DNA from 4 places in the Arthrobacter sp. 05N425 genome. Region 2 is predicted to be linked to each of the others. Evidence: predicted binding sites of a transcription regulator. Region 2 holds the regulator's gene; each other region holds the start of a gene.
What was found. The regulator HrcA, encoded in region 2, represses chaperone genes, less so after heat shock. The targets are predictions, from matches to a motif close to TTNGCACTCGNNNNNNNCGAGTGCNAA.
Positions count from the first base shown of each region.

Region 1: groES (co-chaperone GroES) is a predicted target of HrcA. The motif match lies at 1,557-1,583, and genes of this name have one in related genera.
Region 3: AC1DGE_RS11720 (FmdB family zinc ribbon protein) is a predicted target of HrcA. The motif match lies at 1,775-1,801, and genes of this name have one in related genera.
Region 4: AC1DGE_RS04445 (Hsp20/alpha crystallin family protein) is a predicted target of HrcA. The motif match lies at 1,866-1,892, and genes of this name have one in related genera.

Region 1 covers NZ_JBFTMU010000007.1:149,327-153,733, forward strand. The annotation lists gene AC1DGE_RS11625 (THUMP-like domain-containing protein) at 1-936, opposite strand, end outside; gene AC1DGE_RS11630 (hypothetical protein) at 993-1,406, shown strand; gene groES (co-chaperone GroES) at 1,741-2,037, shown strand; gene groL (chaperonin GroEL) at 2,117-3,727, shown strand; gene AC1DGE_RS11645 (acyltransferase family protein) at 3,917-4,407, shown strand, end outside.
Region 2 covers NZ_JBFTMU010000001.1:351,913-356,319, reverse strand. The annotation lists gene hemW (radical SAM family heme chaperone HemW) at 1-182, shown strand, start outside; gene AC1DGE_RS01630 (DUF4870 domain-containing protein) at 252-671, opposite strand; gene AC1DGE_RS01625 (DUF3097 domain-containing protein) at 794-1,648, opposite strand; gene hrcA (heat-inducible transcriptional repressor HrcA) at 1,881-2,894, shown strand; gene dnaJ (molecular chaperone DnaJ) at 2,975-4,102, shown strand; gene AC1DGE_RS01610 (16S rRNA (uracil(1498)-N(3))-methyltransferase) at 4,105-4,407, shown strand, end outside.
Region 3 covers NZ_JBFTMU010000007.1:174,238-178,644, reverse strand. The annotation lists gene AC1DGE_RS11735 (GNAT family N-acetyltransferase) at 1-103, opposite strand, end outside; gene galU (UTP--glucose-1-phosphate uridylyltransferase GalU) at 108-1,013, opposite strand; gene AC1DGE_RS11725 (5-formyltetrahydrofolate cyclo-ligase) at 1,123-1,752, shown strand; gene AC1DGE_RS11720 (FmdB family zinc ribbon protein) at 1,890-2,141, shown strand; gene AC1DGE_RS11715 (RcpC/CpaB family pilus assembly protein) at 2,439-3,005, shown strand; gene AC1DGE_RS11710 (hypothetical protein) at 3,039-3,326, opposite strand; gene AC1DGE_RS11705 (AAA family ATPase) at 3,389-4,407, opposite strand, start outside.
Region 4 covers NZ_JBFTMU010000002.1:249,136-253,542, reverse strand. The annotation lists gene AC1DGE_RS04460 (glycoside hydrolase family 1 protein) at 1-213, opposite strand, end outside; gene AC1DGE_RS04455 (hypothetical protein) at 341-730, opposite strand; gene AC1DGE_RS04450 (DnaJ domain-containing protein) at 824-1,243, opposite strand; gene AC1DGE_RS04445 (Hsp20/alpha crystallin family protein) at 1,364-1,789, opposite strand; gene AC1DGE_RS04440 (MerR family transcriptional regulator) at 1,939-2,226, shown strand; gene AC1DGE_RS04435 (phosphatase PAP2 family protein) at 2,256-3,035, opposite strand; gene AC1DGE_RS04430 (DNA alkylation repair protein) at 3,159-4,256, shown strand; gene AC1DGE_RS04425 (hypothetical protein) at 4,373-4,407, shown strand, end outside.

The DNA.
Region 1 (4,407 bases), on a different contig from region 2:
TTCGTCCAGCAGATGACCGCCCAGCTGGAGCGCGACGTCGGCGACCAGGCCGGCGCGGATCACGGCGCCGTCGGGCTCGTAGAGGTAGCCTTCCACCGGGCCCAGCGGGGCCTCCGGCCCGGCGCCGAAGTCCTCCGAGCTGGTGAGCTCCGCGGCGCCTTGCGGGCCGAGTACCAGCGCGGCACGCCGGATTCCGGGCCGGCGGACCGCGTTGAACCACAGCGCAACTTCGGTGACGTCGCCGCCCACCGAGACCCACTGCGCCTCGCAGTCCTCCGGGACGGAGGCATGCGGCATGCCCGGGCCCATCTTCACGCCGACGGCACGGCCGGACGAGGCCAGGGATTCCACGAAGGACAGCGGGGGGGAGAAGTCCTCCGGATCCCAGAGTCGCTTGGTCCCGGAACTTGAGGTGGTGCGGCGCGCCGGGTCCAGCCAGACGCCGTCAATCCCGTCGAGCGGGACGGCGGCGGCATCGGCATGGACGACGGTGGCGTTCCGGAACGGGATCAGGTTCATCGTGGCGCAGGCGGCGGTGGTTTCGTCCAGTTCCACGGCGGTCACCTTGATGTCCAGCGAGGCCAGGGCCATTGCGTCGGCTCCCAGTCCGCAGCCCAGATCCGCCACATGGGCAATCCCGGCCTCGGCGAAGCGCTGCGCGTGCCGCGCCGCTACGGTCAGCCGGGTGGCCTGTTCCAGGCCGGCCCGGGTGAAAATCATCTGCCGGGCGAATTCACCGAACTTCGCTTCCGCCTTTGTCCGCAGGCGGGACTGGGTGAGTGCCGCGGAGACCAGCTCGGGGGAATGACCGGCCTTCCGGAGCGAGGCGTTGAGGCGGAAGGCCTCCTCCTCGCGGTACGGTCCCAGCGAGGCCAGCAGCTCCCAGCCCTCCGGATTGAGGAGCGGGGCGATCTGGTCCTGCGTAGTCTCAGCCATGCCATCAAGCGTAGTTCAGGCGGGGAACGCCGGGCGCGCCCGATAGGCTGGACGGCATGGATGGCAGGGACACAGACGACTTCGGCACGGCAGGCACCCGGGAGAACACCGTCGGGGAGGCCCGGGACAGCCGGGGACTGGCCCGCTTCGCCCGGCCGGCGCTGATCGCCGGCATCGTGATCGCCGTCGTATGCGTGGCGTTGCTCGTCATTATCTTCTTACTGGACTCCTTCAATGCGACCGTCTACTCGGTCGGCGGCAAAGACGTGAAGGATGCGACCGATGAGGCGCGCGCGATCCGTGACACCTATGCCGCAGCCCGGGTGGGCGGCATCATCGCCCTCGTCCTCGGCGTGGTCGCTGCCCTCGCCGGCGGCTTCGTGCTGTACCGCGAACGCAACGCCTCCGCCCGGATCGAGGAAGACGACGACGGCCAGGACTGGGACTACGAGGACCTGGCGGGGGAGTAGGCCGCCCCAGCCTGGGCGCGGACCGAGGGACATGCCCATCCTTCGGCACCAGCACCGGACATATTGCCGATATGTCCATTGCCGGCAGCTGGCGATGAGCATGTCCGTCACTCCGGACGGTCCCGCCGGACGTTCACCAGTGACGAACTTCTGGCACTCACCTTGACCGAGTGCTAACTACTTACATAGAGTCGTCATTAGCACTCTCCCTAGGCGGGTGCTAACACGTGAAGCATGTTCCGCCGGGCTACTGCCGGCACCGCGACGACGGTTTGTACGCCACGGATCACCGCTTCATAGTCCACAAATTTGCTGACGAAAAGGAGAGGTCCGAGTGTCGGTCTCTATTAAGCCTCTTGAGGATCGTATTGTTGTCCGCCCGCTCGAAGCCGAGCAGACCACGGCTTCCGGCCTGGTTATCCCGGACTCCGCACAGGAGAAGCCGCAGGAAGGCGAAGTTGTTGCAGTAGGCCCCGGCCGCTTTGATGACAATGGCAACCGCGTTCCCGTTGACGTTGCCGTTGGCGACGTTGTCATCTACTCCAAGTACGGCGGAACCGAAGTTAAGACCGGCGGCACCGAGTACCTCGTGCTCTCCGCCCGCGACGTTCTGGCGATCGTCGTAAAGTAACTCTCTTGGACCCCCGCGCCGCCGATCCTTCGCTTTGAACGAACGGCTGCGCGGGGTTCTGTCTTGAAAGGACAAAACCATGGCAAAGCAGCTTGCGTTTAACGACGCTGCCCGCCGGTCGCTCGAAGCCGGCATCGATAAGCTCGCCAACACGGTCAAGGTGACGCTCGGCCCGCGCGGCCGCAACGTCGTGCTGGACAAGAAGTGGGGCGCCCCCACGATCACCAACGACGGTGTGACCATCGCCCGCGAAGTAGAGCTGGACGACCCGTATGAGAACCTTGGCGCACAGCTCGCCAAGGAGGTCGCCACCAAGACCAACGACGTCGCCGGCGACGGGACCACCACCGCCACCGTGCTCGCCCAGGCCCTGGTCAAGGAAGGCCTGCGCAACGTTGCCGCCGGCGCCGCCCCGGGCCAGATCAAGCGCGGCATCGAGGTCTCCGTCGAGGCCGTGGCCGCCCGCCTGCTCGAAAACGCCCGCCCGGTCGAGGGCACCCAGGTGGCCAACGTGGCCGCGATCTCCGCACAGAGCGACGAGGTCGGCGAGCTCCTGGCCGAGGCCTTCGGCAAAGTCGGCAAGGATGGTGTGATCACCATCGAGGAGTCCTCCACCACGCAGACCGAACTGGTCCTCACCGAGGGCATGCAGTTCGACAAGGGCTACCTGTCCCCGTACTTCGTCACCGACGCGGAACGCCAGGAAGCAGTCCTCGAAGACGCCCTTATCCTGATCAACCAAGGCAAGATCTCCTCGGTCCAGGAATTCCTGCCGCTGCTGGAAAAGGCGCTGCAGAGCTCCAAGCCGCTCTTCATCATCGCCGAAGACGTCGACGGCGAGGCACTCTCCACGCTGATCGTCAACCGTATCCGCGGCACCCTGAACGTCGTGGCCGTCAAGGCTCCCGGTTTCGGAGACCGCCGCAAGGCCATGCTGCAGGACATCGCGACCCTCACCGGCGCGCAGGTTGTCTCCCCGGAACTGGGCCTCAGCCTGGACACCGTGGGCCTTGAGGTCCTGGGTACCGCCCGCCGCATCACCGTCACGAAGGACAACACCACCATCGTTGACGGCGCCGGTTCGGCCGAGGACGTCGCGGCCCGGGTTGCCCAGCTGCGCGCCGAGCTGACCCGCACCGATTCGGACTGGGACAAGGAAAAGCTGCAGGAACGCCTGGCCAAGCTGGCCGGCGGCATCGGCGTGATCAAGGTTGGCGCTGCCACCGAGGTCGAGCTGAAGGAAAAGAAGCACCGCATCGAGGACGCCGTGTCCTCCACCCGCGCTGCCCTCGAAGAAGGCATCGTGGCCGGCGGCGGCTCCGCCCTCATCCACGCCCTCAAGGCGCTTGATGAGGATCCGGCTGTCCAGGCGCTCGACGGCGACGCGGCAGCTGCCGTGGGCATCGTCCGCCGGGCCCTGACCCAGCCGCTGCGCTGGATCGCCCAGAACGCCGGCTTTGACGGCTACGTCGTCGTCGCCAAGGTGGCCGAATCCGCCGTCAACCAAGGCTTCAACGCCAAGACCGGCGAATACGAGGACCTGATCGCGGCCGGTGTCATCGACCCCGTCAAGGTCACCCGCGCGGCCCTCCGCAACGCGGCCTCCATCGCGGCGCTGGTTCTCACCACCGAAACCCTCGTGGTGGAAAAGCCGGCCGACGAGGACGAGCACGCCGGACACCAGCACTAAGGTTCCCGCGCACTAGGTTCCGTGCAAAGAAGGGACCGGACCAGCGTCAGCTGGTCCGGTCCTTTTTGTTCCCCGGAGCCATGCCGTCGGGGTCCGGGCATCGTGGCCGGCGTCATCCGAAAGGGACCGACGCCGAACCGGGTTGTATAGTTGCTCTGGCTGTCTTGCGTTGTTTCTACGGGGGTTTGTATGTCTGGAGCGGTAACGCTCGTCTCGCCGCGCGAAACGAGCGCCGAGCCACGTCCTGCCCGGGGGACGAAATTCAGGCCGGAAATCCAAGGACTGCGTTCGCTCGCGGTGCTCATGGTGGTCACCTACCACATCTGGTTTGGCCGGGTGTCCGGCGGCGTCGACATCTTCCTGCTGATCTCGGCGTTCCTGATGACGCTGCAGTTCGTGGGCCGCTTCGAGCGGGGTTCGCAGATGGCGCTGATCAAGCATTGGCTGCACCTGTTCCGGCGGCTCCTGCCGGCGGCCGCCGTCGTCATTGTCACCACGCTGGCGGCCAGCTACTTCCTTTTGCCCCGCACCCGCTTCCCGGATGTGGTCGCGCAGAGCTGGGCATCGCTGTTCTACGTGGAAAACCGCGTCCTGCAGGCCGAAGCCGTCGACTACTACGCGGGGGACCACGCGCTGGCCAGCCCGCTCCAGCACTTCTGGTCGCTGTCCATCCAGGGCCA
Region 2 (4,407 bases):
TGGTCACCGGCCTGGAAATCCCGAGTCTGGGCGGGCTGGGGGATACCGGACGGCACGCGGTCGCCGGACTGATCGCCGACGGGCTCGTTGAGCCTGCGGAAGCGTTCAAGGGCCGGCTGGTGCTCACGCTCAAGGGCCGGCTCCTAGCCGACGCCGTGGTCCGCCGGATCCTCCCGGACTAGGTAGTCAGCCCATGCGGGCCGGAAGTGTCCGATCGCGTTGGGCGCGCGGGCCGGAAATGTCCGTTCGCGCTACTTGATCCAGCGGAGGTTGTACTCGTAGCGGTGCGGCTGGCCGCGGTTGACGTGGATGCCGGCGGCCACCGAGAAGCAGGCGAGGGCAATCCAGATGGCGGTCGCCAGGACTGCGAACAGGTTGCCCACCACCGGGACGAAGACCAGCAGATTGGCTACCACCGCAGCGATGGTGGGCGGAAGCGTAAAGTTCAGCGCCTCCTTCGACTCCTGCGCCGTGAACGGGCCGCGGTCCTTGAAGATCAGGTAGATCAGCAGCGCGGGAATGCAACCCAGAATGCCGCCAAAGTGCGCCAGGGTGGCCCATTGCCGGTCCTCGCTTGCCGTCAACGGCAGAGCATTTGCGGGAACGCCATGGTACTGCGACTGGCCATGGCCGGCCTGGTGATCCGTGTGTTCGCGTGCGTCTTCTGCCACGTTTCGTCCTTTGGATTGCGGTGGAGCGTAGGTACCTGTACGAGCCGCGGCCGCAACAGAATGCAGCGGCCGCCCTACCAAGAATACTTGCTCGGACCGCGAACTAAAGCACGAGGAGGCGGCTACGGCACCGTGAGGAAGTCGATGACCTCTTCGACCCGGCCCAGCAGGGAGGGCTCCAGGTCCGCGTAGCTGCGGACCGCGCCGAGGAGTTTCTGCCAGCCCAGGCCGATGTCCTCCTTGGTGCTGTGCGGCCAGCCGAAGGCCGTCAGGATGCCGGTCTTCCAGTCCACCCCGCGCGGAATCACCGGCCACCGCTCAATGCCCAGGGCGGCAGGGCGGATGGCCTGCCAGACGTCGACGTACGGGTGCCCGACGATCAGCACGTTGCCGGCCGCGCCCGGGGAGGCCATCACCGCGTCGGCGATTCGCGACTCCTTCGAGTCTGGAACAACGTGGTCCACCAGGACGCCGAGGCGACGGCCGGGGCCGGGCCGGAACTCCTTCACGGCGGCAGCGAGGTCGTCGATGCCGTGCAGCGGCTCGACCACGATGCCCTCGACGCGGAGGTCGTCACCCCAGACTTTCTCGACGAGTTCGGCGTCGTGCTTGCCTTCCACCCAGATCCGGCTGGCCTTCGCGACCTGGGCACGCTGTCCCTCCACCCGGACCGAACCGGAGGCGGTGCGCGCGCCGACTCCGGCACCCGCCGCGGGAACCCGCGGGGCGGGCGGCATCAGCCGGATGGGCTGGCCCTCGAGCAGGAAGCCGAAGCCGAGGCGGAAGGATCGGGACTTGCCGCGCCGGTCCTCGAGGGCCACGACGTGCATGCCGCCGGACTTCTCCACCCGGGTTACGGCGCCCACCCAGCCGGACTGCACGTCCTCCAGCACCATGCCGCGCTCCACCGGGATCTCGGGCAGCTGGGCCTTGGCGGGCGCGGAGAGATCCTGCGGGCCCCAATTCTGGTACGACATCTGCTACACACTGCTTTGCACTCGGGAATTACGGGGGACAGAACGGCGGCGCGGCCTGTGGTGTGCCGGGAAACACCAGTCCCGGGGCTCACGCCCGCAGCGAATCCAATGCTAACAACGGCGCGACTCATATTAGACTGGTTAGCACTTAGGCATGTCGAGTGCTAACCCCGGGTGTTCCTGCACGCGCGGCGGCACCGGCGAACCGATACGGGTCGATTGGAGGTGGAGAGTGAGCGAGCCACGCAAACTCGAAGTGCTGCGCGCCATCGTGGAGGACTACGTCCATTCCCGCGAGCCGGTAGGATCCAAGGCCCTGGTGGAACGGCACCATCTGGGCGTGTCCAGCGCCACGATCCGCAATGACATGGCCGCCCTGGAAGACGAGGGCCTGATCACGGCGCCGCATACCAGCGCCGGCCGGATTCCCACGGACAAGGGCTACCGCCTGTTCGTGGACCAGATTTCGGCCGTCAAACCCCTCTCTCCGGCGGAGCGCCGCGCCATCCAGGCGCTGCTCGAGGGGTCCGATGACCTCGACGACGTGCTGGACCGGACAGTGCGGCTGCTATCGCAGCTGACGAACCAGGTCGCCGTCGTGCAGTACCCGCTGTTGAGCCGGGCCCGCGTCCGGCACATCGAATTCGTGCTCCTGGCGCCGCGCAAGGTACTCACGGTCCTGATCGCGGATACGGGCAAGGTGGAACAGCGGGTGATCGACGTCGGCCAGGACTTCGGCGACGACGCCCTCGCCGAACTCCGCACCCTGTTCCTGGCCAGGCTCTCCGGCACCCCGTTGAGCTTGCTGCCCCAGTCGCTGCAGGCCGTGGTGGACAGCTGTCCGCCGGTGCGGCGGGGACCCGCCCAGGCCCTGGCCCGCGGGCTTGAATCGCTTGCCGCGAGCAGCCGCGAGGAACGGATGGTCATGGCCGGGACCGCCAACCTGGCCAGGTCCAATGTGGATTTCCCGCTGAGCATCGGACCCGTGCTCGAAGCGCTTGAAGAGCAGGTGGTGATGCTGCGCCTGCTCAGCGACATGGCGGAGGACCCGCGCGGCGTCACGGTAAGCATCGGCCGGGAGAACCCCTACGACGGCCTGTCCGAAGCGTCCGTGGTGGCCACCGGCTACGGACCGGACGCCACGGCCAAGGTCGGAGTCCTTGGCCCCACCCGGATGGACTACCCCACCACCATGGCCGCCGTCCGTGCGGTGGCCCGCTACCTTTCGCGGATCCTCGGGCCCTGACGGGCCGGATCCGGAACCGGACTTCTTGCCAACTACAGGCAGTGCCCCACTGGCAGTACAAAAAGGAAGAGATACAGACTTTGAGCAGCCACTATGACGTTCTTGGAGTCTCCCGTGAAGCCACGGGGGAAGAGATCAAGAAGGCCTACCGCAAGCTTGCGCGGACCCTGCACCCGGATGTGAACCCCGGTGATGACGCTTCCGAGCGCTTCAAGGCGGTCACCCATGCCTACGAGGTGCTTTCCGACCCGCAAAAGCGCCGGGTCTACGACACGACGGGCAACGAGAACGGGAACGACAACGGCTTCGGCGGCGGCTACGCCGGCCAGGGCTTCGCCTTCCAGGACATCTTCGAAACCTTCTTCGGCGGCGCCGGCAGCCAGGGCGGCCCCGCCTCCCGGGTGCGGCGCGGCCAGGACGCCCTGATCAGCGTCCGGATCGACCTGCGCGACGCCGTCTTCGGGGTCAACAAGAAGCTCGAAGTGGACACCGCCGTCACCTGCCCCACCTGTGAGGGTTCCTGCTGCCGCGAAGGCAGCCACCCCGAGCGCTGCGACATTTGCGGCGGCAGCGGCCAGGTCCAGCGCGCCGTGCGTTCCATCCTCGGCCAGGTCATGACCACTGCCCCCTGCGGCAGCTGCGAGGGCTTCGGCACGGTGATCAAGGATCCCTGCAACGAATGCGCCGGCCAGGGCCGCATCCGCAGCCGCCGCTCGCTTACCGTCAAGGTTCCCGCCGGCGTCGCTACCGGCACCCGCATCCAGCTCTCCGGCCAGGGTGAGGCCGGTCCTGCCGGCGGCCCGTCCGGTGACCTGTACGTCGAGATCCGGGTCAACAACGACCCCACCTACGTGCGCGAAGGCGACGACCTGCACGCTAGCCTGAACATCCCGATGACGGCGGCCGCGCTCGGCACAGAGCTGACCCTTGAGACCTTTGACGGTCAACAGGAAATCGACGTCAAGGCCGGCACCCAGTCCGGCGAGGTCATCACGCTCCGTGGCCTGGGCGTGACGCACCTGCGCGGCTACGGCCGCGGAGACCTCAAGGTCCACCTGCAGGTGGATACCCCCGCGAAGCTCGACGCCGCCCAGGAAGACCTGCTGCGCCAGCTCGCCAAACTCCGCGGCGAGCAGTTCACCGAAGGGAAGCTTGCCGCCAGCGGCGGTGTCTTCGCGAAGCTGCGGGACCGGCTCGGTAACCTGTAGCGGTGAGCAACCCGGTCTTTTTCACCCCCGCAGGCACCCTGGACCAGCTGGTCCCCGGCGCGACGTTCGTCCTCGAAGGCGCCGAGGCGCGCCACGCGGTGACGGTCAAGCGCCTGGCCGTGGGGGAGCCGGTGGACATCGCCGACGGCGCCGGCAAGCGGATCACCGGCACCGTGACGGCCGCCGCGCCGCAGGAGCTGACGGTGGAGTGCGGCGAGGTCGTGACCGAGCCAAGGCCTGACGTTCGGCTGGTGCTGGTGCAGGCCCTGGCCAAGGGCGACCGCGACGAGCTGGCGGCTGAGACC
Region 3 (4,407 bases), on a different contig from region 2:
GGGCCCTAAGCTCGCTCCACTCCTTGCGGTCCCGGTACCGGATCGGACGCAGCACAAGATCGCCGCACTCCAGGGTCACCGGCCAGGTGAAGCTGCCCCCCATGGGACTATTTCGTCAGGCTGGAGGCGAAGCCGGGCAGCCATTCGCGCAGACCGGGGCCGAGGTCATCACTGTCGCAGGCGAGCTGGACGCAGGCCTTGAGGTAGCTGAGCTTGTCGCCCGTATCATAGCGGCGGCCGCGGAAAATGACGCCGTACACGCCGTAGCCTTCACCTTCGCCGGCGGAAAGTTCCTGCAGGGCGTCGGTGAGCTGGATTTCGCCGCCGCGGCCGGGCTCGGTCCGCTCGAGGACCTCGAACACCGCGGGGTGCAGCACATAGCGGCCGATGATGGCCAGGTTCGAAGGGGCCTCGTCGACGTCGGGCTTCTCCACCAGCTGCTTGATCCGGACGTACTCCTCGCCCTCAACCGGCTCGACGTCGGCGCAGCCATAGGCGCTGATCTGCGAGGGGTCGACCTCGATCAAAGCCACGACCGAGCCGCCGGTCTTTGCCTGGACCTCGATCATGGTGCTGAGCAGCTCGTCGCGGGCATCGATGAGGTCGTCGCCCAGCAGCACGGCAAAAGGTTCGTAACCGACGTGCTGCTTGGCGCGCAGCACGGCGTGCCCGAGGCCCATGGGGTCGCCCTGGCGGACGTAGTGGATATCGCCCAGGTTGCTCGCGGCCTGGATGGACTCCAGCTTGGCGGTGTCGCCCTTGGCCTCCAGCGTCGCTTCCAAGGTGGGCACGCGGTCGAAGTGGTCCTCGAGGGCGCGCTTGTTGCGTCCGGTGATCATCAGGACGTCGTTGAGGCCCACGTTCACGGCTTCCTCGACCACGTACTGGATGGCCGGCTTGTCGACGACCGGCAGCATTTCCTTCGGCATCGCTTTGGTGGCCGGAAGGAAACGGGTGCCGAGGCCCGCAGCGGGGATGACGGCCTTACGGACGGAGGCGTTGGGTGTAATCACTCGACTAATCTAACTGAGGGGGCAAAACATCAGGTAATTGTCCCCACCGGCACGGCAGCCGCGGCAGCCGACATCATCAGGCGCCGCCCGGGCGAGAGGACGCCACCGCATGAGCACCAAGGAAGAGATCCGTTCGCGGCACCGGCTGCGCCGGACAGCGATGTCGCCGGCGGAGCTGGATGCCGCCGGTTCGGCAATCGCCCGGCACGGGCTGGCGTGGGCCTCCGGGCTGGCCGACGGCGGACCACGCACCTTCGCTGCCTACCTCGGCGTCGGTTCCGAGCCGCCCACCCTGCCTCTCTTGGCCGCCCTGCATGATGCCGGCCACCGGGTGCTGCTCCCGGTCTGCGAACCTGGACTGGCGCTGAGCTGGGTGTACTGGACCCCGGCCTCGGAGTTTGTCCGCAGCCGCTATGCACCCATCCAGGAGCCGACCGGTGAACGGCTCGGCACGTCCGTGATGCGGGACGTGGCCGGAATCTTCCTCCCCGCCACGGCCCTGGACCGTTCGGGCAACAGGATCGGGCAGGGCGGCGGCTATTACGACAAGTTCCTTGCGGCCCTCGCCACACTGCCGGCGGGCCCTTCCCGGGCCAGCGACGGCCCGCTGCCGACGGCGGCCGTCGTCTACGACGCCGAGGTACTCCCCGCTGGCAGCATCCCGGCGGAGTCCTTCGATCAGAAGGTCGCGGCCGCCCTGACTCCTGGCGGCTTGGTCCGGCTTGCCGGGCTTTCCTAGCCGCAGCCGGCGGGTGATAGAATTGGCACTCAGGCCCTGCGACTGCTAATGCGGTTTCCTCGTCCACCGATTCCGGTGGCGGAGATGCCGCTCCGGCAGCACGGGACCTGCTCGTTTGTCCAAGAGGAGGAACCCCAGTGCCCACGTATGCATATGCCTGCAAGGACTGCAGCCACGCCTTCGAGACCGTGCAGTCGTTTACGGACAGCTCCCTGACGACCTGCCCGGAGTGCCAGGGGACGTTGCGCAAGAAGTTCAACAGCGTCGGCGTCGTGTTCAAGGGCTCCGGCTTCTACCGGACCGACTCACGCGATAGCAAGGGCAGCGCCGTCGCCCCCGCTGCCAGCCCGGCTGCGAGCTCCGCACCGGCTTCCGCCGCCGCCAACTAGTACCCGGCACGCCGGCACCCCCACGGTTGTCCACATAGCGCCGCCCGGGCCTGACGCCGGCTGGCTTCCCCACCATAACGTGGCGACATGGCCCACCGCAGCCGCCGCACACTCTTTTCCCGATCAGCACCGTCTTACGGGTCGACGCCGCGTTTCAGATCGTCTCCGTCACCGCTTCCGCGCGCTGCCATCCGCCCTGGCTCGCGCCGCAAATTTCCGCCGAGGCGGCGCTTCCGCGGCTGGCTGGGAAGACACCGAAGGCTGGTCATAGCCCTGCTGCTGTGCCTCGCCGCCGGCATGGCCGTGCAGCAGCTGACTCCTGCGCCCGAAGCCACCGTCACCGCGTGGGCCGCGGCCAAGGATCTCCCGGCCGGCCGGGTGCTGGATGCGGCCGACGTCGTCGCCATCCAGATCCCGCCCGGCGTTCTGCCCGCCGGCCCGCTTGACCCTGCCGGACTGGACGGGAAACAGCTCGCCGTGGCCCTGCGCAAGGGCCAGCTACTCTCCGACTCACAGTTCGTCGGCCCCGGGCTGCTCGCCGGCAGTCCGCCGGGTTCGGTGGCCGTGCCACTTCGCATGGCAGACCCTGCCTCGATCCAGCTGGTCTCCCCAGGCCAGCTGGTCAATGTCGTGATGACGAGCGGCGACGGTTATGAAAAGGCAGCCGCTTCCCGGCTCCTCGCTTCGGCTGTTCCGGTCCTGTGGACCTCAGCGCAGGGCGGCCGGGCCGGCCCATGGCTCGACGCCGGGGCGACGGACGGCCTGATCGTGGTGGCCGCTGACCCTGACCAGGCCCGCCAACTCGCCGGAGCGTCCACGCACGGCAAGCTGTTCTTCGTCCTGGTCAGGGCCGGGCGCGGATAGCGGAGGCCGCCGGCTGCTTCGCCGGCGTGCGGGTCAGCCCCAGTGCGGCGGCCGCTGCTCCTTGAGCCAGGCATCGTGGTCGTAGCTCCCGGGCTGGTCGCCCCAGCGTCGCGGATCGTCTTCGGCCGCCTTGTTCGGCAGCAGTCCGCCGGAAGCCGCGGCGCCGGCCCCCGGCTGCCCCTGTGGTTTCTGGGCGGGCGCTTCCTGGTTCCGTTCAGCGGTGTCCGGGGCAGTCACGTTCGGGTCGCCTGCCTGCTTTGCGTCACCGCTGTCACTGCCGTCACCGTGGTTGTTGTTTTCGTTCTCGCCGTCTGCGCTCATGCCGCCGGCCTCCTTGCTGCAAATAACTGTTCAGTGCCTCCGGGCCTGCCGGTTAGCCCCGGTCAGCTGCGGTCAGCTGCGGCCGGAGCGTAGGCATCTTGCCCGTCTTCGACGCTCAGGTTTTCGATGTCGTCGGAGAAACCGGGCGAGGGGCGCACCCGGCTCGGCGCCGCAGGCTTCTCCAGTCCGAGGTAGCCGCCGATCCGGTCCGCGCAGGCGGACGGATCGGTGAAGACCTCTATTGTCCATAGTGGCATGTACCGCCAGCCCATGCGCTCCAGCAACTGCGGGCGGAGCCGGCTGCGCTCACGCACTGTCATCCGCCGGTACCGTTCGGTGCCGTCAGACTCGATGGCAACCGGGCGGGGAATCTCGGCGTCGTCCTGGCCGATAGTGTGCATCGGGTCGGCCGCGGCAACCATGTCCAGGACGCCGTCGTACTGGTGCCAGACGCGAGCGCCGCGGGCACGGAGCCGGTCCCCGAGATCGGCCACCAGCGGGTCGGCGCCAAGGGCCTGCTCGCTGGCCGCGGCACGGGATGCCGGGCTCCCCAGGTCGGAGTTGCCGGCGATCTCGCGGTCCAGGAGCTCGTAGAAATCCACCGCGCCGTGGCTCAGGCGGGTGACGTCCAGGTCCTCGGGCCGGAAGCAGCTCAGCACGTGCAGTGAACGCCGCGCCCGGGTCATCGCCAGGGCGAATTTAGCACGGCCGCCCTCGGCTGAAAGCGGCCCGAGGCTATGCAGCGCACGCCCGTGCGGGGTGCGGCCGTAACCGGGCGAGAAGATCACATGGTCGCGGACCAGCCCCTGGGCCCGTTCGAGGTCCACGACCCGGAAAGATTCGTCGCCGGCGGTGAAGAAACTGCCCAGCACCGGGTAGTTGGGCAGCTGCCGCCGGATGGCCTCGCCGATCCGGGCGGCGTGACGCAGGCTGCCCGTGACAACCGCCAGGGAGGTGCGGGGGCGCAGCCGTGCGTGTTCGAAGACCAGCTCCACCACACGGTTCACTTCGGCCACGACGGATTCGACGCCGTCGTGGTCGGCGCTCGGCAGGCCGGTCCCGTCCGGCAGGTATTCCACTG
Region 4 (4,407 bases), on a different contig from region 2:
CACATCTTCGGGCATCCGGTGGTAATGGTCGCAGGCCATGGCGGGGCTGTGATCATTGACGATCGAGCCCGGGGTAGCCGCAAAGACATCCCATCCCGAAGGTCCGCGCCCGTCCTCGTCCAGCGCCCCCTCGATCTGGAAGGCGGCGGTCGCCACGCCCATGGTGAAATCGGCCGGCAGCAGAGCGGCCAGATCGTGGGCGGAAGCATTCATTGGCGGATCCCCTATGCAGTTGCGCTGGTGGTTGATTGATTTTAGGCCCCGGCGGGCGCCCACGCCACAACCGGCGCCGGCACCTCCGCCGGTGTGTCCGGCGCCTCCGCCCCCTGAGCCCGGCGCCCTAGTAGGTGGACTCCTCCGGCCCGAAGAGGAACTCCTTGGCATGGGCGACGGCCTTCTTGAACGCGTCATTCCGCAGGCTCAGGAGTTGCTCCGCCTCGTCCGCCGCGGGCTCAAGGTAGCCGGTAAACCCGGGCCGGAGCACCCAGATGTCCCCGGCGGGCGGTAGATAGAACACCCCGAAGGAGCGGTGCTGGCTGTCCTCGGCGGCCCAGATGGGCACCACCGCCAGCGCGGCGCCGGTGTCCACATTGATCCACTGTGCGCGCGGAAGGGGCAGTTCGTGGGCCTCCGGGTCAAGGAAGGGCGCGGTTCCTTCGCCCCACCTCTCCTCGAACCGCTCGTGGAACGCGGGCATCAGGTGCGAATCGTAACGCCGCCATGCGCTCATGGCTATCCTCCATTTTCTTGTATTCCTGCCTGCTGCTTCCTGCCTGGTGCTTCCTGCCTGGTGCGGCACGCGGCACCGCCCCTGGTTCCCGCGTCACTCCGGCCCCCGCTCCCACCGCACCGGGGTCACGCGCAGCACCGGCTGCCCGCCTCGGTGGTGCCGCACCGGAATGTCCCGGCCGACGGCGGTGCGGCCGGCGGCGGTGCCCCCGGTGTCTGCCACGCGGGCCGGGCGGGCCGGCCGGGCCGCGGAACCGGCGGCGTCATAGGCGGCCCGCGCGTCAGGATTCCGCAGCACCGAGAACGACTCAAGGATGCGGCGCGCCTCCTCCCCGCCGTCAGACCCGGCGCCGGGCCGGGCATCCGGGCCGCCTCCGGACGCCGCACCGGCGGCCGCTTCGACGTCGGGATGGCGGCGGCGCATCAGCGCGCGGAAGGAGCGCTGGATCTCGGCCGGAGACGCATCCGGCGCGACGTGCAACGCGGCGTAGAAGCCGCGCGGGTCGCGGTTCATCGGCTCACCTCCTGGCTGGCCGGACGGGGCTCGGGCCGATCAGGCGGGGATCCGGCCGCACGTTCCGGCCGGCCGGATCCCCGCACCGCCAGCGGTCCGAAGCGTCCGCCGCCGGCGCTGTTACTTCCCGATCTCCTGCATCTTGTCCTGCGTGTGCGTGATTTCAATCTTCCGCGGCTTGGCCTGCTCCAACACCGGAATCCGGAGCGTCAGGACGCCGTCGGCGTAGCTCGCCTTGACCTTGTCGGTGTCCAGCGTGTCGCCCAGGATCAGCTGGCGGCTGAATACTCCGCGCGGCCGTTCCGAGGCGATCAATTCAACGTTGGGCTGCGTCGGGTCGCGCCGTTCGGCCCTGACGGTCAGGACGTTGCGCTCGATGTCGAGATCCACCGAGTCAACATTGACGCCGGGAAGATCGAACGCGACGACGAATTCGCCGTCCTCCTGCCACGCGTCCATCGGCATGGCGGCGGGCCGCGCCGCCGTTCCGAAGACTTGCTGGGTCAGCCGGTCCAATTCACGGAACGGGTCCGTACGCATCAACATCATTTCCCACTCCTTCATACGAGAGTCTTGAATCTTCCTGCCTATCCAGCCCACTCGGTTATCTGTGGTGGTGGATATAGATTTTTTATAGCACCAGTGCCAAACTGATGCAACAGGAAATTTTTCGACCACACGAAGGGACGTGAGCCATGGCGGAACGTGAAGCGGACGTCGGGGTGTACGCGATCTCCGTGGTGGCTCAGCTGGTCGGGACCGGGCCGCAGAACATCCGGCTTTACGAGCGCAGGGGACTCCTGACCCCGGACCGCACGGCGGGCGGAACGCGGCAGTACAGCGAGACGGATCTGGTGGTGCTGCGGCGGATCAGTGAGCTGCTGGACGAGGGGCTGAACCTCGCCGGCGTCGCCAAGGTGCTGGAACTGGAAACGGCTAATGCCAAGCTCCGTGCGGAGCTTAAACGACGCGGGGCGCGCTGACCGGCAGCGCGCCCCGTCTTCGCCGGCGCCTACTCCGCGCCGGTCTCCTGCTTGGAGAGTTCACCGGTGATCCGCTCGCCCGGGATCCTGGCGGTCCGCCAGGTGTCCAGCAGGATCACGGCGCCCAGGATCACGAACGAGATGGACAGCGAGGCAAGGGCATCGGTGGTCCAGTGGTAGCCGAGGTACAGCCGGCTGAGCGCGGCGAAGAAGATCCCGATGCCGGCTACGGCGAAGCCCGCGACGGCGGCTTTCGGGTTCTTGCGGCGGGAAAAGATCAGGAACGTGGTGATCAGCAGGAAGTCACAGGCGCCCAAGACGTGGCCTGACGGGAACGAGAACGTGGAGTCAGCCCCGAAGAGCATAAGGTCCACCGGCGGGCGCTGCCGGCCGACCGACCGGCCGATGATCTGGGCCAGGATGACCCCGGTCAGCATGCCACCGGCCAGCACCATCGGCCGCCAGGCGTGCTTGGCCAGCAGCCCCCACGCCACCGTGAACACCAGGATGATGATCGGCAGGCCGATGGGTCCGAAGACAATGGCCAGGATGATCATGATGGTCGTGGCCGGCTCCCCGCGCAGGGCCACGAGCCCGGAGCGCACCGGCTCGTCAACGGCGGTGATACCGCCGTGCTGCAGCACGCTAACCAGGATGGCAATGAACGCCACGACGCCGACGACCATAAGCCCGACGGCGATCCGGTACAGATTCCGCCGCGCATCCACGCTCATGTAGCGCTCCTCCACCACAAACTTGTCATGGAAGACCCGCCACCAGCCGGATTGCCCGGTTTTCTGCTCTGCCATTGCCGTATCCGCCTCTGCGCCGTGTGTGGACATTCCCAACGTGAAGAATATCCCGGTTCCCGCGCCGCGGGCGCGTCGGACCGGCAGCCGGTCCCGCGCCGTTCCCGCCGGTAGCCTGAACCCATGGGTGTCATGAACGAACTGATCAACCCCGGGGTGGTCGGCTCGCTGGGACGGATCCTTGCCGCTGCTTCCCCCGGCCGCCGCTTCCCGCAACTGGCCGGCACGGCCGGGCAGCTGGACGGGCTGGGCCTGCGCGAACGCACCGACCTGCTCAGCAGCGCCCTGCTCACCGATCTGCCCGCCGACTACACCGCTGCGGCGGCGGTCTTCCGCCAGGCGCTGAAGGACCCGGACTTCACCGGCTGGATGATCTGGCCGGTCAGCGAGGCGGCCGCCACCCTCGCCCTTGCCCGGAGGGGCCCCGCCGATTTCGAGGACTGCTTGTCGCTGCTCGCCGAGCTGACTCCGCGGCTCACGGGTGAATTCGCCATCCGGCGGCTCCTGGATGCGGACCTCGACCGGGCCCTGACGGTCATCCAGCGCTGGACCAGCCACCCCGACTGGCAGGTCCGACGGCTCGCCAGCGAGGGCACCCGGGCGTACCTGCCGTGGGCAATCCGTGTTCCCGGACTCACGGCCCGGCCGGCGGCAACCCTCCCGATCCTGGACGCCCTGTACCGCGACCCGGTCGAGGATGTCCGGCGGTCGGTGGCCAACCACCTGAACGACCTGGCCCGGCATGCCCCCGACGAAGTGGTCGCCGCCGCAGCGCGCTGGCTGGCGGAGCCGGACGCGAACACCGCCAGGGTGGTCCGCCACGGCCTGCGGACCCTGGTCAAGAAGGCCCACCCCGGCGCGCTGGAGTTGCTCGGCTTCGCGCCGGCGTCGCTCGCCGTGACGCCTCCCCGACTCGACCGCACCGTCGTGGAACTGCCGGGAGACCTGGGCTTCGATTTCGACGTCGCCAACACCGGCCCGGCGGAGGCCCGCATCGCCGTCGACTACGTGGTGCACTACGCCAAAGCCAACGGCGTCCTCGCGGACAAAGTGTTCAAGCTCGGCACGGCCGTCCTCGGGCCGGGTGAATCCAGGACATTTTCGAAGCGCCACGCCTTCCGCCAGATGACCACCCGGGTCCACCACCCCGGCGACCACGCGCTGCAGCCGCAGGTCAACGGGGTGCGCTATCCGGGGGCCGGTTTCACGGTGCTGACCTAGGCTCCGGAAACGGACGGCGGCGTGCCCGCGTGGTGATTTGACTCACATTTAAATCAGACGTTATCCTCGCTTCAGCCGTTGGCCCCGCGGCGACCACCTCCCGGAAAGACAGTGCGATGACGACAGCAAGCGAATGCATCGAGATCCAGGT